DNA from 2 places in the Marinobacterium sp. xm-d-579 genome. Region 1 is predicted to be linked to the other one. Evidence: predicted binding sites of a transcription regulator. Region 1 holds the regulator's gene; the other holds the start of a gene.

The links. The regulator PhoB, encoded in region 1, activates phosphate uptake and scavenging genes when phosphate is short. The targets are predictions, from matches to a motif close to TGTCATANNNNTGTCANA.
Region 2: the regulator PhoB is predicted to act here: its motif matches at 5,359-5,376, upstream of XMD579_RS03860 (sigma-54 dependent transcriptional regulator).

Annotation. Positions count from the first base shown of each region.
Region 1 covers NZ_WBYP01000003.1:83,826-94,712, reverse strand. The annotation lists gene pstA (phosphate ABC transporter permease PstA) at 1-829, shown strand, start outside; gene pstB (phosphate ABC transporter ATP-binding protein PstB) at 880-1,680, shown strand; gene XMD579_RS07630 (exopolyphosphatase) at 1,677-3,188, opposite strand; gene ppk1 (polyphosphate kinase 1) at 3,172-5,241, opposite strand; gene phoU (phosphate signaling complex protein PhoU) at 5,440-6,159, shown strand; gene ubiA (4-hydroxybenzoate octaprenyltransferase) at 6,265-7,125, shown strand; gene phoB (phosphate regulon transcriptional regulator PhoB) at 7,197-7,892, shown strand; gene phoR (phosphate regulon sensor histidine kinase PhoR) at 7,902-9,188, shown strand; gene cysZ (sulfate transporter CysZ) at 9,195-9,953, opposite strand; gene XMD579_RS07595 (hypothetical protein) at 9,960-10,190, opposite strand; gene XMD579_RS07590 (hypothetical protein) at 10,201-10,632, opposite strand; gene XMD579_RS07585 (hypothetical protein) at 10,629-10,887, opposite strand, start outside.
Region 2 covers NZ_WBYP01000002.1:22,293-33,179, reverse strand. The annotation lists gene XMD579_RS03885 (DNA internalization-related competence protein ComEC/Rec2) at 1-628, opposite strand, end outside; gene XMD579_RS03880 (DUF2062 domain-containing protein) at 748-1,269, shown strand; gene XMD579_RS03875 (ABC transporter ATP-binding protein) at 1,256-1,942, opposite strand; gene XMD579_RS03870 (lipoprotein-releasing ABC transporter permease subunit) at 1,935-3,182, opposite strand; gene XMD579_RS03865 (hypothetical protein) at 3,338-3,625, shown strand; gene XMD579_RS03860 (sigma-54 dependent transcriptional regulator) at 4,324-5,313, opposite strand; gene XMD579_RS03855 (response regulator) at 5,453-8,014, opposite strand; gene XMD579_RS03850 (response regulator) at 8,019-8,390, opposite strand; gene XMD579_RS03845 (hypothetical protein) at 8,519-9,007, shown strand; gene XMD579_RS03840 (BamA/TamA family outer membrane protein) at 9,004-10,887, opposite strand, start outside.

The DNA of each region.
Region 1 (10,887 bases):
TGGATTCATTAAACGTGAGACCCCAGAAAAGGATCGTCGAATCAACGACTTCACCATTGAGATCGTAGATAAGTGGCAAGAAGCCGGTTTAATCAGCTACGAGTTAAGTGACTACCTGTTCTTCGGTTCTGCATCGCGTGATGCAGAGATGGCAGGCATCAAAGGAGCGCTTTTTGGATCGCTCCTAACCCTGGCTATCTGTGTCAGCATCGCCTTCCCTCTTGGGGTTGCAGCAGCCGTCTATCTTGAAGAGATTGCTCCGAAAAACCGCTGGACTGAGATCATTGAGATCAATATCAACAACCTAGCGGCAGTGCCTTCAGTGGTGTTCGGTATCATGGGCTTGGCGATCTTCATCGTCACCTTTGGTATGCCACGATCTATTCCGCTAGTGGGCGGTATCGTACTGGCACTGATGACTCTGCCGACGATTATCATCTCCTCGCGCGCGGCGATTCGTGCAGTACCGCCGAGTATTCGTGATGCCGCACTGGGTATTGGCGCGTCGAAAATGCAGACCATTTTCCACCATGTCATCCCATTGGCGATGCCGGGTATGCTGACGGGTACCATCATTGGTATGGCGCAAGCTCTAGGTGAGACCGCACCACTGTTGATGATTGGTATGGTCGCCTTCATTGTTGATATTCCTGGTGGCTTTACCGACCCTGCGACAGTACTACCGGTTCAAATCTTTATGTGGGCTGACTTTGCAGAGCGAATGTTTATTCAGAAAACCAGTGCTGCAATCATCGTACTACTGGCCTTCCTTATCACGATGAATGCTGCTGCAATCTTGCTTCGTAAGAAGCTAGAGCGTCGTTGGTAAGCGAAAAAATGAACGAATCTAAAGACTTAAACAATTCAACGGACAAGAAGATGGAAAACAGTAATATCAAAACGACGGGTAATGTGTTTGTTGAAAACCCGCGCATGACTGCTCGTAATGTTGACGTTTACTACGGCGACAAACATGCCATCAATGATGTCACCATCGATATTGGTGAGCAGGAAGTCATTGCTTTCATCGGCCCATCCGGCTGTGGTAAATCAACCTTCCTTCGTACCTTGAACCGTATGAACGATACCATCGATATCTGTCGAGTAGAGGGTACTATCGCATTGGATGGCCAGGATATTTACGCGCCATCCGTGGACGTTGTACCACTTCGTGCGCGTGTCGGCATGGTTTTCCAAAAGCCAAACCCATTCCCTAAATCGATCTACGACAACATTGCTTACGGTCCTCGTATTCATGGCTTAACGAAAAGCAAAAGTGAATTGGACGACATCGTAGAGTCAGCACTAGAGAAAGCGGGCCTTTGGAACGAAGTTAAAGATCGTCTAGATCAACCGGGTACAGGCCTATCGGGCGGTCAACAGCAGCGTCTATGCATCGCACGCGCTATTGCGGTAAGCCCAGAGGTCATTCTTATGGATGAGCCTTGTTCCGCACTGGACCCTATTGCGACAGCAAAGGTTGAAGAGTTGATCGAAGAGCTTAAAAGTCAGTACACCATCGTTATCGTCACGCACTCAATGCAACAGGCAGCGCGTGTCTCTGATCGTACAGCCTACTTCCACCTGGGTGATCTGATTGAGGTGGGTAATACTGAACAGATCTTCACCAACCCATCACACCAGCTAACGCAGGATTACATTACAGGCCGTTTTGGTTAGAGCAGAAATTCAATTCGCATATCGATGCCGTACTGTTTACAGAAAGACTCTTCCCGCTCCAGATCCGCAATCAGGAGTGGATATTCATCACTGACCTCTGCATCTAATGAGAGGGTGAGTCGTTCGCCATCGAATTCAATTTTAGGTACTTCAGGGTACTCGCTGCTTCGACTTAGGTGCCAGATAACAGAGATACGTAAAATCAGAATCAACGCGATGGCATGTTTTTTGGATAGCATGCCAAGGTTGGTCACTAGGGACTTTTTAATCTTTTTACGATGCAATCGAACCATTAGCGCGACCAGCTTTTGCTGGTCGAAACTAAAACCGGCTAGGTTTGAATGCTCTAAAATATAGGCTGAATGCTTCTGCAAACCACTTGAATTTAGGTTGAGTCCTACCTCATGTGTCAGTGCCGCATATTGCAGGTAACGACGAGTAAAAACCGGAAGTCGTAATTCTGGAGCTAACTGCCGCCAAAGTTTCGTTGCGGTATCACTGACTCGCTCCGCATGCTTGGTATCAACGTGGTAACGTGCCATCAATGAGCGAATCGCACGCGTTCTAGTATCCTGCTGATCACCCGATGACGCCGTAAACTCTCCCAGCAAACCTTCACGTAACGCACCAGAGGAAAACTTGGCTTGCTCAATCTCGAGGCTAGAGAAAACGGCATCTAGAATCGCCAAACCACCAGCGAAAATCTGCAATCGTTGCTCACTAATGCCTTTTACAACTTTACTGGATAACTCATTTTTGACGACTAATTTACGTAAGGCTTTTATCGATTTAGCGGAAATCTCTTTCGGATCATAGCCCAAGTTTTCACTGGCTGTCGCTATCGCTTGTGCTGAACCTGAAGTACACCGGACTTGATTCCAACCGATGGATGCAAAGAGGGCAGAAAAGCGTTCCAGCTGCTGTTGCGCATAGAGCTTCGCTTTTTTATAAGAGGCCTTATCAACGCCTTTACTGAAGAAGGCCTCGGTAAAACTCACCGAACCCATAGTATGAGAGCGACCTAATTCCAAGCTATTCTCACGACCGAGTGCAACCTCAGTGGACCCGCCACCAATATCAATGACCAAGGTGTTACCCGCTAAGTGCTCTGAACTTGAAACACCCAAATGAACCAGGCGAGCCTCTTCTTGACCACTGATAATCTCGATGGGGTATGGAAAGACTTGTCTAGCAGAGGCAAGAAATTCACTGCGATTCTTAGCAATTCGCAAGGTGTGTGTACCGACCACGCGCACAGTACAGTTTGGAAAGGGCGTTAGTTGTTCAGCAAATGTCTTGAGTACTGCGACTCCTCGTTCGATAGCCTCTTCAGAGAGGTTATTTTTAGCGTCTAAACCCTCAGCCAAGCGAACACGCTCTTTGTGTTTAAAAAGGGGCTGCACATCATCGTGAAGTTGACGCACGACCAACATGTGAAAACTATTAGAACCTAGATCAATCGCTGCAAAGTGTCGTGATTCAGATTCAGAGTTATGCTTGTCGTTCACGAGAGCGCTCCAGCTGTTTTAAGTAGTCGTAAATCGCCATCTGTGAGCGTATTTTCTTACGATTGCCACGAGTTACATAATGATTGGCCTGCTCCGGGTCTAAGGCTCTAGCCTTAGTGTTATCTCGCCATTGTAGGTCGAGCTGGTCCTTAATGAGCTTACGAACATTTTTATCCAAAATTGGGCAACCGACTTCAATTCGGTGGTCGATGTTGCGAGTCATCCAGTCAGCAGAAGTTAAAAACATCTTTCGTTTACCACCAGCATAAAACAGTGACACACGAGCATGCTCAAGATAGCGATCGACAATACTGATGATTTTGATATTGTCACTCACGCCTGGTATACCGGCTAAAATGTTACACATTCCGCGAACAATTAGACGTATTTTGACTCCCGCCTGGCTCGCTTCATAAAGTTTATTAGAGAGTCCTTCGTCGACTAGATTATTCACTTTCAAAAAGATCTCGGCACGGTTGCCATTGCGTGCCGCTTCAATCTCATCATCAATCAATTGATTGATTGGGTCACGGCTGTAATTTGGACTAACTTGAAGATGTTTGAACTTGAAATTTTTGTAAGGATTGATAATAAAATCAAAGACTTTATCGAGCTCTTCTGTAATCTCAGGTCGTTTAGTAAACAGACCAAAATCAGTGTAAATTCGAGCAGTTTTCTCGTTCAAGTTACCGGTACTGATGTAACCATAAGCAACCTCTTCACCCTCCTCTTCTCGGACGACGTGAATTATTTTTGCATGACACTTAAGTGAGGCAACACCAAACTCAACAACAACCCCTGCCTCAGTAAGTTCACGTGCCCATTCAATATTCGCCTCTTCATCAAATCGTGCACTGAGCTCGACAATGACAATCACTTTTTTACCGTTCTTAACAGCCTCGATCAGTGATTTGAGAATCTGACTATTGTTCGCTACTCGATAAACCGTTACCTGTATCTGCTTAACAGCGGGATCGAACGACGCCGCACGCACAAAATCAGTCAAATAACGAAATTTATAGTAGGGGTAGTGGAGCAGAATGTCCTCTTTAGAGATCGCTTCGAATACATTCGATGCACTATCAAATTGATGACTATTCAGAGCCGAGAGCTTTTCGTTCTCTAGATAGCGAGGACCAACATTTGGAAAATTAATAAAGTCTTTAAAGTTTCGATAACGTCCGCTCGCAGTGGTTTCCGCATCGGGTTGTAGCCCCAAATTCTCACACATGAAGTCAAACATGTAATCAGGCATCATTTCGTCATAGACCAGTCGCACAGGCCTATTCGTATCACGCTGTTTGATGCCTTGAGACATTTTCTCTAGTAGGGATAACTCAACATCACGCTCTAAGTCATAATCCGCATCTCGCGTCACCTTAACGGCAAACATTTCGGTCGAGTCAAAATCGATAAAACCATCAAAGATATCGTCAACGCAATAGCGAATGGCGTTATCGAGCACGATGATTGGCTTTCGCCGCTGACCTTTGATTCGAGGCAGTTGGATAAATCGGTTGGTTTTATCAGAAGGAATTTCAAGAAGTGCATACTGAACTGAAGTCCCTTTTTTTAGGGCACACATCAGGTACGCATCTTCGTCATTCATGACGCTAGCAAGCTTGGTGTTCTCATTCACTAAGATGGGTGTGATGTGGTGCAGGACCTCATCTCGGAAGTATTTCCGTAACCAGCCACCCTCTTTCTCGTTCAACTGATCGTTATTGATCAGAAAGATATTGCGACGGGCGAGTCCCTTGATGACATCAATGTGGATGTCATTAAAACGATCTGCGAGAGTTTGTACCTTCTCATTCACTAGATGTAACAGGTTTTCAGCCGACATCCCTTTGGGTTCGACCTTGCCTAGTTGCTCAAGACGTAGGCGACGGTGCAAGTCTGCAACCCGAACTCTGAAAAACTCATCTAAATTGCTGGAGTAAATACCCAAAAAACGGACACGCTCAATGATGGGTACGTTTACATCCGCAGCTTCCTGCAGTACGCGTTCATTGAACGATAACCAACTTAACTCTTTTTCAATTAACTGCATTGCGTGTCCATTGGGCTTATCTCAACAGCCTAAAAAGCTTATTTCTTTGATAATCATAAGTTTTATCGCAAGGTAAGCCTACCCTTTAGAGATATATTTTCCTTTAACCAAATCGACACGAAACTGTCACAAATCTCTAACATTCTTTTGAAATACTAAAGGTAATTAGACCTAGTTGACCTAAAAAGAGGGTTTGTAATGCGCGACAGTGGCGAGATCTATTCGCAACACACATCAAATAAGTTCAACGAAGAGCTTGAGAGGCTTCGTTCCGAATTTTTAGAGATGGGCAGAACCGTTAAGCAGCAAGTCACTGACTCTTTGCATGCACTGCTCAATCAAGATATCTCACTGGCTGAATCAACTCGTGAGCTGGATCGAGAGACCAATCGCTTCGAAAATCAGATAGATAAAGCGTGTGAACAGATCATTGCGCTTCGCCAGCCAGCAGCCGTTGATTTAAGGCTGGTTCTGTCAATCAACCGTGCCATTGTTGATCTGGAGCGTATCGGAGATGAAGCCTCTCGCGTTGCCAAACAGGCCATCGATCTGTCAAATAATGAATCGAGTAGCAAAAGTCTTCATGAGGTCAGCCACATTGGTGAGATGGTCACAGACATGCTCAACTCAGTATTAATCGCTTTTGAAAATCGTGACATCGAATTAGCGTACAAAGTGGTCAAGAGTGATAAACATGTTGATCGTGAATACCAGTCGACCATGCGAGCTTTAATCACTTTCATGATGGAAGACTCACGCTCTATCAGTGGTGTGCTAAATATAATCTGGATCCTTCGTGCACTAGAACGAATCGGTGACCATGCCTGCAATTTGGCTGAGCAAGTCATCTACCAAGTCAGCGGTACCGATGTTCGTCACATGAAGACTAAAGAGATCAAAAAGATCGTTCGAGAGTAAGCTTGCGACTCTGCTTCTAACAAAGCCACCTTCAGGTGGCTTTGTTGTTTTAAGCACTCCCTCACTTCATACTACCACCTTAATTTAAAGATACTTGAGTCACTTGTGATCACTGCAGATAAACTCCATGCCGCATGGCAATTGATGCGAGCAGACAAACCGATTGGCACCTATCTCTTGTTATGGCCAACTCTCTGGGCTTTATGGATCGCCGCAGGTGGCTTACCCAGTTGGGATCTACTGTTTATCTTTACCTTTGGGGTATGGGTGACTCGTTCAGCCGGCTGCGTCATTAACGACTTTGCAGACCGCAAAGTGGATGGCCATGTAAAACGCACCTCCGAAAGGCCGCTACCAACGGGCCGCATTACTAGCAAAGAAGCCATTGGCTTGTTCGTCGGATTAATGCTGATCGCGTTTATCTTAGTGCTATTCACGAACAAAGCCGCGATCTTGCTATCGCCCATCGCTCTGTTATTAGCCTTCAGCTACCCCTTTATGAAGCGCTACACCCACTTCCCCCAAGTCGTTTTGGGTATGGCGTTTGGTTGGGGAATTCCGATGGCCTTTGCTGCAACCTTAGGCGAAGTGCCATTAGTCGGCTGGTTAGTCTTCCTTGCTAAAATTTTATGGACGGTCGCTTATGACACCATGTACGCCATGGTCGATCGGGATGATGATTTAAAGATAGGCATCAAATCGACAGCTGTATTTTTTGGCCAATACGATCGCATGGCTATAGCCGGCCTACAGATTGCTGCTCTTGCTGTACTGGTTTGGATTGGAATACTGGAATCCCTTGGAATCTATTTCTATCTTGGACTGATAGGTGCTGTAGGGTTCTTTATCTACCAGCACTGGCTGATAAAAGATCGTGAACGCATGCCCTGTTTCAAAGCATTTTTAAATAATCACTATGCTGAACTAGTTGTTTTGGTGGGATTAGCTGCTGATTACGCACTGTAAAACGTCATTGTCATCTTTTTGTAACGAAAGCATCATTTAATGAGGTCAATGAAACAGATGAGAGAGTTACCATGAGTCGTTCCAGACGCATACTGATCGTTGATGATGAATCCGCTATTCGTGAAATGATTGTAATGGCACTAGAGCTCGCCGGCTTTGAGACACTAGAGGCCTGTGATGCAAAAACAGCCCATGCCATGGTCATTGATGAAAAGCCTGACATGATGCTGCTCGATTGGATGATGCCTGGTACCAGCGGAATAGAGCTAGCCAAACGCCTTCGCAGCGACCCTACCACCAAAGACCTACCGATCATCATGCTGACGGCGAAAGCTGATGAAGACAATAAAATTCAGGGCCTTGAAGCGGGTATAGATGATTACATTACTAAGCCTTTTTCACCCAAAGAGCTGATCGCTCGCTTAAAAGCGGTTCTTAGAAGAAGCCTTCCCGAGAGTGATGAGGGCGCCATCTCAATCGGTGGGATTATTTTAGATCCAGTCTCACATCGGGTTTCGGATGCTTCCGGCCAGTCGCTCAATCTAGGTCCAACAGAGTTCAAACTGCTTCATCTGTTTATGACACATCAAGATAGAGCCTATTCCCGGGGCCAATTATTAGATATGGTTTGGGGCGGGAATGTCTATGTGGAGGAGCGAACAGTGGATGTGCACATTCGACGTCTTCGCAAAGCACTAGGGCCAGACCTTGGTAATTTAATCCAAACAGTTCGTGGTACAGGATACCGTTTTTCAACCAAACTCTAGGATAGATTTGTGACCGAATCGATAGCACGCCAACTACTTGGCCTTCTCAGCTTTACTCTTGCTGGTGCAGTTCTCGGTTTTTTTACAAGTCACAACCTAATACTGGGTGCATTATTTGGCTCTTTGCTTTGGTCGATATTGAGTTCGCTGCTGAACGCAAAGTTAGTCACTTGGCTAGACCAAAATCTCAGCTCGCCAGATCCTAAATTACCCTTTGAACAGGGGCGTATTGTTCGCTCGATAGCCAACTATCGGAATAAGACGGAAGCAGAATACGATGAGATCCATGCCGATATGGATCAGTTTCAAGCAGCCACCTCTGCCATGAAAGACGCCATCGTCATCATTGATAATCAAGACAATATTGAGTGGTGGAATAATGCCGCTGAAGAGATATTAGAGATAACCATTGAGCAGAAACATAAAAGGGTACAGGAGGTCTTTTCTGAACCTAATTTCTTAGAATTTTACTCTCAATCGTCTCATATCGCTTCATTCAAAGCAGACTCAGCAGACCAGAAAAGAGTGCTTGAGTACCGTGTAGAATCCTTTGGTGAAGGTGACAAAGTTCTCATTGTTAGGGATATCTCTGAGAGCGAAAAAATTGGCCTTATGCGTCATACCTTCTTAGCCAATGCGTCACACGAACTGAGAACTCCAATCACAGTTATTCATGGGTATCTGGAGACATTACAAGAGCAAGAGCTGCCCAAACCAATACAAAAAGCGATCCACTCTATGCAGTCTCAGAGCAGTCGTATGGCTGCTCTGATTGCTGACCTTCTAACCCTTTCTCGCTTGGAAACCAGCTCAGAAAATAAGAGCCGAAAGCCCATTTTCATTAGAGAAATGCTAGAAAGGATCACAGAAGAAGCAAAAGAGGTGTCAGGGCCAAAACAGCATCAAATCTCACTCGAAATGGACCAAGGCTTTGAGATTCTTGGTAATGAGGGCGAGGTACGCAGCGCTCTATCCAACCTCGTGTTCAATGCGGTCCGATATACTCCGGCTAACGGAGTAATTGATATAAAACTGAAATCCGTCGACACCAGTGTACTGTTTTCGGTGACCGATACCGGTGTCGGTATACCAGCAGAGCACATTCCAAGAATCACTGAACGCTTCTACAGAGTGGATGAAGGGCGATCCCGCGACAGTGGTGGTACAGGACTTGGACTGGCCATAGTGAAACACGTGTTGGTTCGGCACAATGCTAAGTTGGGAGTTACTAGTAAACCGGGTGAAGGCAGCCGATTTAGTGTGACCTTCCCTGAAAGTCGAGTGGTTAAGATTTAGCAGCGCTTACTTTAAACGCCCCTGCTCACCATCAGCTTCATACTCTTCCACCCAAAAGATCGTCGCACCAATCACGGCCGCCGGCATCAAAATCAGATTCAATAGCGGCACCAACATACCAAGCTGAATCACCGAGCCTAGACTTAACGCAGACCAACGGCGCTCTTTCAATAACCCCTTCATTCGCTTGAAAGTCAGACCGTTATTATCCATCGGGTAGTCGATGTACTGAATCGCCATCATCCACGCACTGAAGATGAACCAAAGCACTGGGGTCGCTAGGTTGATGAGCGGTATAAAGCCTAGAATCAACAAGAGCAAAACCCTTGGAATAAAGTACGCCAACTTAGCTAACTCACGCGCGAGGGTGCCGGGAATCATCTGCAATAGGCTGAGTTCATTGCTGATCGCATCGCCTCGCAGACGCTGCTCAACCCGTTCTGAAAGGATACCGTTGAATGGCGCGGCTATAAAGTTCGCAACAACCGAGAAGCCGTAATAGACCATCAGCACCAAGACCAGTGCGAAGATAGGCCATAAGAAGTAGATTAGATAATCCAACCACCCCCAATCGGGTAACCAGAGCGCGATTAGAGCATCAACCCAAGCAGAGAAGTTGGTCACCAGAAGATAGATCGCCCCAACAAAGATGACTGTATTGATCATCAAAGGTACCAATACAAAGGCGCGAAGACCGGGCTCCGACAGCATTTTGAAACCGCGGCCTAGATAGGCCAACCCTGAGAAAGGCGAGTTCGTGCGCATGGTGAATTACGCTAGGAAGTTTAGGTAGACTCGAATCACAACCGCCAGAATCATGCCGCTCAGACCGATGCGGTTGATACGAAACTCGGTTGGGTTAAGTTTGAGTAGCGGCTCCCAAAAGCGAATGATCGCTTTCCAATCGCCACTGCGAGTTCCATACATGGCCAGAGAGATGATGTAGATGCCCAAGCCACCCCAGAATAGGAAGGGCTCCATCGCTGCTAAATAGTAGTTCATTCAATTGTCCTTATTGTGTTGCGCAGTGCTGCTGCTTTTGACGCATCAGAAGACGGCAGCCATCGCCGCGACTGTTCAGATCGTAGCAGGCAAAACGAGCCCACTCTTTCTCATCTTCAGTCTTCTCTTCTTGGAACTCAGGCACCCCATCACAGAAGCTCTCTGCACGTTCGGCAACGCCCCAACAACCGCGTAGATACTGACCGGCATCGACCGTACACGAGATGCTTAAGCACTCAGCAATCTGACCAATAGCATCATCAAAACAAGCTGCGTCCGTTTTTACCCTACCCTGCTCTTCACCCTTAGCAAAGAACTCGGCAGCAGCCTGTTGTCGCTCTGAATTGAACGCTTCGAGCCAATCATCACCGGCAAACTCTACCCAGAGGTAGAAGCCGATGCCTGACATTAAAATAAGAGCCCAGATGATCTTTTTAATCACGCAACGTCTCGCTTATTGGGTTTATAGAGGCCAACGATGGTTAACAGCAGACCCAACACACTCAGCAGCATGCCGCCGTTCACCAACAGTGGGTAGCGCACCATAAAAGGAATAAAAGGTTGTTCTGTCTGTGGATCACACTCTGAGAGAGTATAGTCGTAGAAACCACCGGTCGCCGTGCAGCTCTCGATCAAGTGCTGCTCGTACATGTAAGCCCCCATCAGTGCGAGGCTTGGAACAATCAGAAGAATAAGA
Region 2 (10,887 bases), on a different contig from region 1:
CATCTAGATCTCCTCTGTAACCCAAAACAAGGGCGGACATCAGAGCGGATGTCGATTGGCTCATATTATGATGTAGCCAATCATGTACCCGTTGCCGAATGGAACTATTCTGCTCATGTTTTATCAGCTGTTTGACATACCCTGACCCGCCGATCCCCTGTGCAAACTCTCTTCTGCGTCGATCCGGACTGAACTCATTTTGGTAGGCATTCAGTGGACCCACCTTGGCCAGCACTTTAATGCGATCGCCAGCCGCTATTCTCACCTCAGAGTCGTATAGCCCAAGTCGCACACGCTCGACTCTCATCAATTGAACAGGTGCACTCTCTATATCCAATAGCAGCGATTGAAAGCCCCCTGAACCCTGAGGCTGTAAGTTGATGACTGTCCCTTCAATCTCAAACTCTTCTGGCTCAACGCTTATTGGTAAGGTTTTAGAGAGCCCATCGACTGCATGCCACTGGGCCACCACAAAACCTATTAGAGCAAACAGCAGATGAGATCTAAGTGTAGTAGAGCCCCACCACAGGCCAACCGTTCCTAGGGTTAAGATAATAAAAAAATAGGATCCCCAACTGATAGAGGGTAGATAGGCGTGCCCGAGCACTGCTAAGAGAAAACTGATCATCCTTGATCCAAGCCAAATTATTTATTCAATCTAGCAGAAGTTTCAGTAATAGCAGGTTGGTTTATTAATAATCGAAGGGCATAATCTGACTTCCAAATAATTTCATAGGTTGTTCAGGGATGCCACGTAAGCTGTTAAAGCGTTACATGCCGAAACAGGATGCTTTAAAAAGTCATAAGCATCTTAAATGGCTTGGTGAACATCTGCACAACCCAGACCTATTCCATTTGACTCGAAAGTCCGCCGCTAAAGCGTTCTTGGTGGGTATTTTCTGTGCTTTTCTTCCCATTCCTGGTCAGATGCTTGTGGCCGCTTTTTTGGCACTCTGGATTGGCTCAAACCTACCCATTTCGATCGGGCTCGTTTGGTTAACCAACCCTATCACCATGCCACCTATTTTTTATACGACCTATAAGATTGGGGCTTGGATTTTAGGAACGCCGCCGGTCAACATCAGTTGGGAGTTACACACCATCCACTCAGAGCTCGCAACGATCTGGTGGCCCCTGCTGACGGGCTCTCTTATCTGTGGATTGCTATTGTCTGGGATCAGTTATATAGCCATCAACCGCTTGTGGATTTGGCAAGTGCGACGCCGTTGGCAGAAACGTTTACTAAAGGCTCGTGCTAGCAAACACTAGTCTCGACTAAACGCCCCTCTTTCAATTCAAGCACACGATCCATCCGTTTTGCCAACGCATGATCATGAGTGACGACAATCTGTGCCACGCCCTGCTCCTGATTGAGTCTCAGTAGATGCTGCTCAACATCTTCGGCGGTATGAGGATCAAGATTACCGGTAGGTTCATCCATCAAAACACAGGCGGGTGTGTTTGCCAAAGCACGGGCAATCGCGACGCGTTGGCGCTCTCCCCCACTCAACTTGGCGGGTTTATGTTGAGCACGTGATGAGAGACCTACCTGATCAAGAAGATAAGCTGCACGCTTCTGAGCGGCATCAACAGATACCCCCGCCAACAGTTGAGGTATGGCAATGTTCTCTAACGCAGAAAACTCCGGCAGCAGGTGGTGAAACTGAAACACAAAACCGAGTTGCGAGTTACGCAGTTCAGCGCGGCGATGCTCGGAAAGCCGACCAATCGATTCACCTGCGATAACCACCTCACCAGCGGTTGGTGTATCCAGCCCCGCCAATAGGTTGAGCAACGTACTCTTACCACTACCCGAGGAGCCGATGATGGCCAGACGCTCACCGGCAGCTACAGACAGGTTCAGATCATTAATGATGATCAATTGACGCTCCGCTTCATCAAAAGAGCGGCATAGCTGGTTTGCAACCAAGACATTACTCATATCGAAGCGCCTCCGCAGGTTCAACCTTAGCCGCGCGCCAAGCAGGATAGAGCGTGGCTAGGAAGCTCATCGCAAGAGTCACACCAATCACCAGCGAGACATCCCCTAATTGAAGCTCAGAGGGTAGATAGCTGATGAAGTAGACCTCCGAAGAGAGGAATTGAATACCTAACACCGACTCTATCCAAGCCACCAGATCAGAGACAGTCAGCGCTAAAATAATGCCTAAAATGGCTCCAAGCAGAGTCCCTAGCAACCCTATAAGGGATCCTTGAATCATAAAGATCCTCAATATCATCCCTGGCTTCGCGCCCAGAGTGCGCAATATTGCGATGTCGGAGCGCTTATCGGTAACGACCATAACCAGCGTCGAGACGATGTTAAAGCCGGCAACAAAGACGATCAGAAACAGAAGCAGTCCGATCATTCGTTTCTCTAGCTGAATCGCTTGAAATAGATTGCCATGAGTTCGAGTCCAGTCAGAGGTGTAGACTGGATGGTTCAACTCTCGGGCAAGTTCATAGACTCGTGTAGGCGCACTGAACAGGTCATTGAATTTAATCCTAAGCCCTTCAACGGCGTCACCCTTAATTCGTTTCAAGCGGGCTGCATCCTGAAGGTGAACAAAAGCAAAATTGGCATCTAACTCAGCACCGACTGAGAAAATACCGGACACAGTAAAGCGTTTTAAACGCGGAATAACACCGGCCACACTCACTGACGCTTCAGGCAAAACCAGATTGACCTTATCACCGACCGATACGCCTAAAAACTTAGCAAGAAGCTCCCCCAAAACAATCTGATATTTCCCAGCTTCAAGTGAGTTCAGGTCACCAAGAGTCATCTGACCGGCGGCTATCGAAACACTCTCTTCCAGTTTTGGATCAATACCCGATACCAATACAGGCTGGACACGACCGGAGGCGGTCAGCATCCCTTGTGCCTGAACAAAGGGTGCCACCCCCTCGACGTCAGACGCAGTCAAAAGCGTTTCACGTAGTGGTTGCCATTTATCTAACGGAGCGTTGTAACCATTGATAGTAGCCTGTGGAACCATACCAAGTATCCGCTCTTTCAACTCACGATCAAAGCCGTTCATGACACTCAGTACTAGAATCAATGCGGCCACACCGAGCATCAGTCCGAGCGTAGAAACTAAACTGATAAAGGATATGAAGTAGTTCGAGCGGTTTGCTCGGGTGTAGCGCCAGCCAACAAAAAGAGAAAAGGGATTGAACATCGACTGGCGATTTCCTGGATAATGAATTGAAGCATAAGTTAACAATTCTGACCGCTTGAGTGAACCTAATTCAGGGAGTATTTCGCGATTAACATTTAAAATCGCCCTTGAAACCTCTATTCTCAGCACAGCTTATCTTTGGGGTTCTGAAAAACATGCTCGACAGTAAAAAACTTCACCACATTGGAATAGCCGTTGGCCTGATTGGCTTGGGCTGTTGGTACCTAGTCGCTGAGCGACTATCACTATTCAGTCTGATTACAGAACAGTTCCCAGAATCTCATAAAGGCGCAGGCTTAATGGTCGCTATCATGGTGGTAATGACACCTGGTTTCTTCATATGGAAACACTACAACCGCTGGTTAGAAAAGGTACTAGCCATCAAGGGGAGGTACTATGAAGATAGCTACTATCAGAATGACTCAGAAACCAAGCAGAAGTAATTAACCTAGCGAATTAGCTGCTCGCTATGCTTTCTTTGGTAAGACTAGACACTGATTCAGTAGTAAATTTTTTCATTAAATAAAAGGCTGAAACCGGCACATTCCAGACCCTATCCTAAAACAACGAATAGTTGCAAAGTGTAAACAGCGACCCAAAGGCTACTGAAAAAATCCTCAGAAGCGGACGTTAGCCCAGCTAACGAACGAAGCGAAACAAATGACTTCAAGTATCGGGATTGGCATTTAGCTGCTCGGAATTGAAGAACGTGCTTTAACCCCTGGAACCGCGTGAACAAGTGATCTCGATAAATTTGGGAACGACTGCGCAAATTCCGGACATTAGCTGCCATTTTTCTGAGAGCTGCAAGGCGCACATAGCAGCTCTTTCGCAACCGGAGAGATTTCCCTAAAGCGGACGGAAGGTGTGATCTACTGGAGTCGGCACATTGCGGGCATTAATGTCGTTATAGCGGGCACCGCGTTGGTAATCTTGTTATGAGGTCTCGGGAAAGTCTTTCTTCCAATTTTTATTTGCAGTTTTATTATCGTTCTTGCTAGCTTAGTGTGTGCGGCTAAGGTACTTGTAATCCCCCTAATTACCTTTAAAACTATTTATAGAGCCTTATTACCTTCAATATCCGCTTAATTCGGCTTCTAAGAAATTGGTTTAGCGAAAAACGGGGTCTAACCCCTATGAATTAAAGCCCCGCAGACTCCAATCGACGGTAGAGCGTCCGAAGACTAATGCCGGCGATGTCAGCAGCTTTCTGCTTATTGCCCTGCACCTGGTGCATCAAGCCCTCCCAGTACTGACGCTCCTGCTCTTTCAAGCTCAGTGATCCAGTAGCAGGCGGTGGTACAGGCCTGGCCGAGATCGGTTCAGCGTTGGCAGTCGGTTCGATGCTTTTAACGACACGCTCACGACGGAAGTCATTGGATGAGACAGTGCGCGCAGCGCTCTCATCCTTGCCATCAAACATGACGTAACTCAGCATGTTTGCATCAATTTCTGCATCATCAAACCAGCTAGTTGCGCGCTTCAGGATGTTGCGCAGTTCACGGAAACCTCCAGTAAATTTGTGCGCTTTGAGAAGCTCGATCGCATCACTGCTCAGCATACGACCAGCAGCACCGAGTTCTGAGAGCAGATGGCTAACTAGTGTAGCCATCTCAGAGCGACGGTCATTAAGACTTGGAATGTGAATAATCTGCTCGTTAAGGAGGTGGTACAGATCCATGCGAAACTGCCCACTCTCGATCTTGGCACGCAAGTTGTGTGTTGGTGCGGTAACAATACGCGTGTCAAAAAATTCAGGCTGCGCCCCCCCGACAGGGTAATAAGTCGACTCTTCCAGCGCGCGTACCAACACAGCTTGAGACTGCTGGGAAAGATCGTCCACGCCGATCAAACAAAGGGTACCACCGTCAGATTTTGCCAGAGCACCCAAACGAACAATGTCGCCAGAGCGATCGGCAACACCGCAGAGCTCTGCAGCAAACTGTTCTTCAGTGAGTCCAGTACAGCGGATGACTTCAAAGGCTTGATCTTTGCGAGCGCTGCCGCGGTGTAGGGTAAAGGCTGCTACGGCTTGTCCTGATCCGAGATCGCCCAACAAGAGGACTCGGTCAGGTGTCTGAGCAACTTTAGAAAGAACTGCTACGTAATCGAGTGATGACTGAGTTGACATGAAAACCCCCAATATTTCATGTTAAGCCGCCCTATTTCAGGGACATATGACAAACTTAGCACAGTTTATGCCAAAAGCGAGGATCTCGCGTACTTTTGTGCCAACGTCGCTAACCACATACAGCAAAAGTCACGAATGCCTACTCAAGCATGGACAAAAACGACTCAACCTCTGAAAGAACTCGCTTATGCTGTGCCCTAACATCCGAAACCATGTCAGCAGTGGCAGATCCGTTTTTGAAGGCCAAGCTCAGTTCATTCAGCCGGTTTGAGTAGCGCGCCATACCAAGAAAGCCGGCGGCACCCTTCAACGTGTGTGCGAGCTTGCCAGACTCTTCATCACTCACGCCATCAAACAAATCATTAGCAACAGGGTACTTCTCGATAAAGAGTTGTAAGTTAGAGATTAGTGATTCGGACGTCGGCCAGTAATCTCGCGCCTCTTCGAAATCGAATTCAGCGAATTCGAACACCTTAGATTCAGGAGAAGAGAGGTTTGAATCATCTTCAAAGCCCAAATCTGCCTGCACCGGTGCAAAATCTTTGTCCACCATCACAGTTTCAATAGCCCTCAGAAGCTCATCGATTTTGTAGGGCTTACCCACAAAGCCTTGCATACCAACGCTGGTGGCCCGCTCTTTCTGCGAGGCAGTTACTCCAGCAGATACGGGGATAATGGGGATGTTTTTCCAACCCGGCTCTGCTTTGATGCGCTCAGTCGCCTCAAAGCCATCGAGCACAGGCATTTCGATATCCATCAATATAAGGTCGTAATCGCTGCGAGTCAGCGCGTCAATTGCTTGCTTACCATCGCCAACTAAAGTGACCTCTGCACCGCGCTGACGCAAATGTTCGCTAATCACTTGCTGATTGATCTCGTTATCCTCAGCCACAAGGATGCGTAGATCTCTCAGCAAAATAAGTGAACTGACCTCAGCAGCCAGATTGGCATGACATTCTGCTACAAGTGGGCCAGCCTGTCTCGTATCGCCCAAAATACAGGCGAACTGTTTTAGACTGAACGGGGCTACAACAACACCCGTTACTAGACTGAATAAGCGGGGATTCAAGCCTTCGAGCTTGGAAATCGCAACCAGACGCAGCCTATTCCCAAACTGCCTTAGTAGATCGTTGATAAACTGCTCCAACTGGTCCAATCCGAGAACATGTCCAAAGAGAACCACATCAAATGCTTGCTTTGCCAGGGCACCCGTCGCTTCATCAAGGTCAACTACAACCTGCACGTCTGCAACCCAAGGTTTGAGCACCGCTTTTATGTGATCTGCGGCGAGCCCACGTCGCTCAACCAATAACACCGTCACACGCTTGATCGACTTTAGATAAGCTTTATCCACGATCGGTTCGGCATAGCTGACTTTAACTGGGATGCTGATACTGAATTTAGATCCTACTCCCAATTCAGATTGCAGCCTTACCTCCCCGTCCATCAACTTACAGAGTCTCTTTACAAGTGCCAAACCAAGCCCAGCCCCCTCAGTTGTATTACCAGCACCGCCGCGTTCAAACTGCTCGAAAATAGATTCGTGACGCGAGGGTTTTATACCTACACCCGTATCACTTACCTCGATAACCAGGTCTCCTTGAGAGGCTGAGCTCTTTTTGAAGCCGGCAGAGAGCATTACCAAGCCCTCGTCGGTAAACTTTACCGCATTGCGCAGCAGGTTATTGACGATCTGGCCTAAAAGCTGGGCATCTATCTCGATTTTTCGCGGAAGCATGGGAGAAAAGTCGACCATAAATCGCAGTCCGCTGTTCTCAGCAACCGGTTGATGCAGCGCCACAAAGTTGTCCAGCAAGTTTTCAACTAGCTCGGGTTCCGGCTCTACATGCAACTGCCCACTCTCTAAACGACGCAAGTCCAGCAGGTTGCGCACTAATGACTCCAGCGTGTCGGCCGCACCCGATATCTTCGAGAGGTACTCTTGTTGTGTTTTGGTGAGCCGTGTAGCCAACATCAGATCCGTTAGCCCTAGAATTGCGTTGAGCGGTGTTCGAATCTCGTGGCTAACGGTTACAAGGTTATCTGCTCGATCGTGGGCCAGCTTTTCAAGTTCGGCTGCCCGTTGCCTCAGTTCCTCAATGTCGGAGTACTGAACGTAACAAAATCGTGTGTCAACCCGAACAGTCAACACACGGTTGATACGTGTACATCTGTACTCACCGTCGACACGACGAATACGACACTCCAACTCGTCCGTTAACACTCCGTCTTCCTGAAGCTCAGAGTTGAAAAACTCTTCATTCCGGACAGTAAAAGCCTCTATGTCATTCGGGTGAATACGATCAACCAAATCCGCAAAGGTCAGTTGCGACTCTGCCGGCTCGCCGAGGAAACGATGAACCTGATCTCCGAGAACCTCCGCTGAATCATTTGGATTCTTGATGATATCGACCGCGAAATTAAGGGAGTCCGCTACCCGGTCAAGAAGTTCAACTTGAGACGACAAAAGTGCAGTTTTCTCAATATATTTCCTCGAGTATCCAACAGAAACCCCGCCTACTAGCGACGAAATGATCGCGGGCAACAGTATTGTTTTTGTGCCGATATCGACACCTACCAGCAGGGTGAGTGCTACAGACAGAGCAATAGAGGCAGCGACGATTAACAGTACAAAGAGATAGGGATGTTTGTATAAGTAGCTTGTAATCTGTGATCTTGGCGGAGACTTAGCGGCACTCAAAGGCTCATCCCTCTATAAGCGCTTTCACAGACTCAAGCAGCTCAGATGCACGGCAAGGCTTCTGCAGGAAGAGATTGATCTCGTTCTCAGCAAGCTCAGCACGAATCTCGTCATTGTCATGCGCTGACAAGACAATGATAGGGATATCTGAGCTGCCCCGCGCCACTCGAACTAAGGACGAAAGAGCAAGTCCATCTAACTCATCCATAACAATGTCCGTAATGAGCAGATCTGGCCGGAAGCGGATGATCATCTCAAACGCTTGGTGAGCGCTAGGCGTCGTAATCACTTGATAGTTTGGAGAGAGTGTACTCTTGATATAGTTTAGGATGAGTTCATCGTCATCAACAGCGAGTATCTTTATAGCTTGGGTCATGTGGGCTCAATCCTTCATTGATAGGGCCATAGTGTGACCCAACCCCATGAAAAATATCAACGTGTAATTACCACAACGCGCTTTTTAAAAATCTGTACTAATCTGGAGGTAGTGCGTCTGGGGGCTACATGATTTCACCGATTGCTATCGTCAAATTGATCCGACAACACCTTAGGGTTGAATCGTCTGAAATCCTTCGATCTCTGTTGGATAAGTGTCCCCGTTCACTTGATGATCAGAATTGGCGCTGGGAGCTAAATGGCTTTGTGAGCGCGTTAGTCGCCACCGGTCATCTACGCGCGGAATCGCAGCACGAGATAGAGCGACAACTCTTCCCAGAGAGTAACGAGCAGCGCAGAAAACTGGCACGCTCGAAGTCCTTCTCGATTGATGTATTCACCCTCTCCCCGAGCAAAGAGGCACGCAAATTTCAGTATGATGTGCCCGCGCTAAACCCCTTCGATGCCTACGCTAAACTCGCCATGCGAGTAAGCTATAACCGACTGGAGTATGTAGAGGTAGTTCAGGTTTTCAGGGGGACAAAGGATGAGCGAGAGAGCGTTCAAGAACCACTAAAGTATTTTGACCGAAGTGAAATTGTACAGCCGCGAGGTTAGAACTTTTTAACAATTGCGAGCCCAAAAGCTGAGCGCTCGTTCTGATCAACGTTCGCTCGACTGAGATGAGCATAGACCGAAGTATCCTCACTGATATTAACCCGCCCGAATAAGCCTGCAGAGATTGCTGAACGGTCACGCGATAGATTTCCACCACTTACACTGCCCGCGTCCAGATGCACGCCTAAGTCAACTTGCTGGTCGAAGAGGGTAACCGGTTTGGAGAGCTCAACTTGCGAAACAACCCGCGTAGAGCCGCCGCTCGACGCTAGATTTGTCTCCCCGCCCAGATATGAGGCGGTCACCCCACGTACAGAATCAGCGCCCCCTAAATAGAGACGCTGACTCAGAGGCACTGAAGCCATATCACCGCTAATCGCCGAAGCCCCTACTCGTGCATTCAGAGCTAGGCCAGTATCAGCAAGCGGGATAGATCCGGTGTCGTAGTCGATATCCGTACGCCCGTATCCGGAACCGCGATCCAAATTCTGGGCGAGCCCGATGGACAGTGTCAGTCCGTCACCCTCTGTCCAACCGGGCCGCGCCTCAAAGACCGCTTTTGCGCTGAGCAGCATCTGGTCGGCCACGGATTGCCCTGCCGATGCTGCTTGCGATTTAACCTCTGTCTGATGGACCTCGCCACTAACTTTTATCTCAGTCAGATGTAGGCCATCTCCACCTGAAAAATCACGCCATCGCGAACTGAGCTCTGTCGCTCGTGAATCGAAAAAGCGGAACTCTTGTGGGCGGGTACTAAACTCCAAATCAAGCTGGTTGTTCAGGTTGTAATAGACAGGGACGGCCAGATCAATCTCATACTGCCCGTCGATATTACTGCCAACTCGGTAGTCGAGGTAGCGTAAGCCTTGGTAATCGAAAAAATGGCGCCCGTCGAGCGCCCCAAAAAGCTTACCGCCTGTTGTTAAACTTGCCCCAACGCTGAGGTCGCTCTCCCCCGCCTCACCGACGACTTCCGCATCGTAGACACCCGGAATGCGCGCGTAATAATCAAATGATCCGTCACGCACAAAACCGAGATAGTCAAGGCGATCTATCGCCTTAACATGCTCGGCTTTACTGAGGGGTTTACCGTTAAGGTCAGCAAGAAAATCAGGACTCAACGCAATCTCGGCATCCAGCACTTGATGGATGCCGACCGATTCAATGCGCATCTTCTGTCCGGTATCGATCCGTATTCCGTCTGGTAACTCAACCGTCTGCGCTTGCGGGTAACCCAAACGATCGAGGCAACTAAGAATCTCGTCAAGCGTTCCACCGTCGGCCGTCTCTAATATCGGGCAACTGATTTCATCTGATTCAAGCCGCATCCAGTCGATTAAGCGCTGGGTATCGTCAGCTGTGCGAAGATCGAACACCCGAGTTATCGGCGCAGGTTTAAGTGGCGGTAGTTTGGGCTTTAAATCAACCTCAGGCGGTGTATATGGAACGTTCAATACCTCAAACGGATCGATGCCGTTAGTCGCGGCTAACATTTCGCCGGGCACCTCGGATTGAATAAGGCTGATACCGCTTGGTGGAGTATGGGTTGTTATCGAGAGCTCGTTCTGCGTTTCTGCAGGTGCTGCAAGCCTAGCCTCGGGCAGAATCGTCGTGGAGGCGTCGATAAGCTCTAGATTTTCACTTGCAGACTCTCCCCTCCCCTCTTGTGCCTGAAAGGCTTCAACAGGTAGGTCAACAGCCTGTTTCACTGCGCTTACAGCAGTCACCGTCAACTGTGCTTTGTGCACCTGAGTATTCAGTTCGATAGGCTCTGCTGGAGCGGCTTCGCTCTGAACTTTTGGCGCCTCATCAAGAATTCGAGCGACCAGCGCGTCGATATCTTCGAGTTCGTCAAGTTGCTTGGTTGGCGCGCCAGCAGG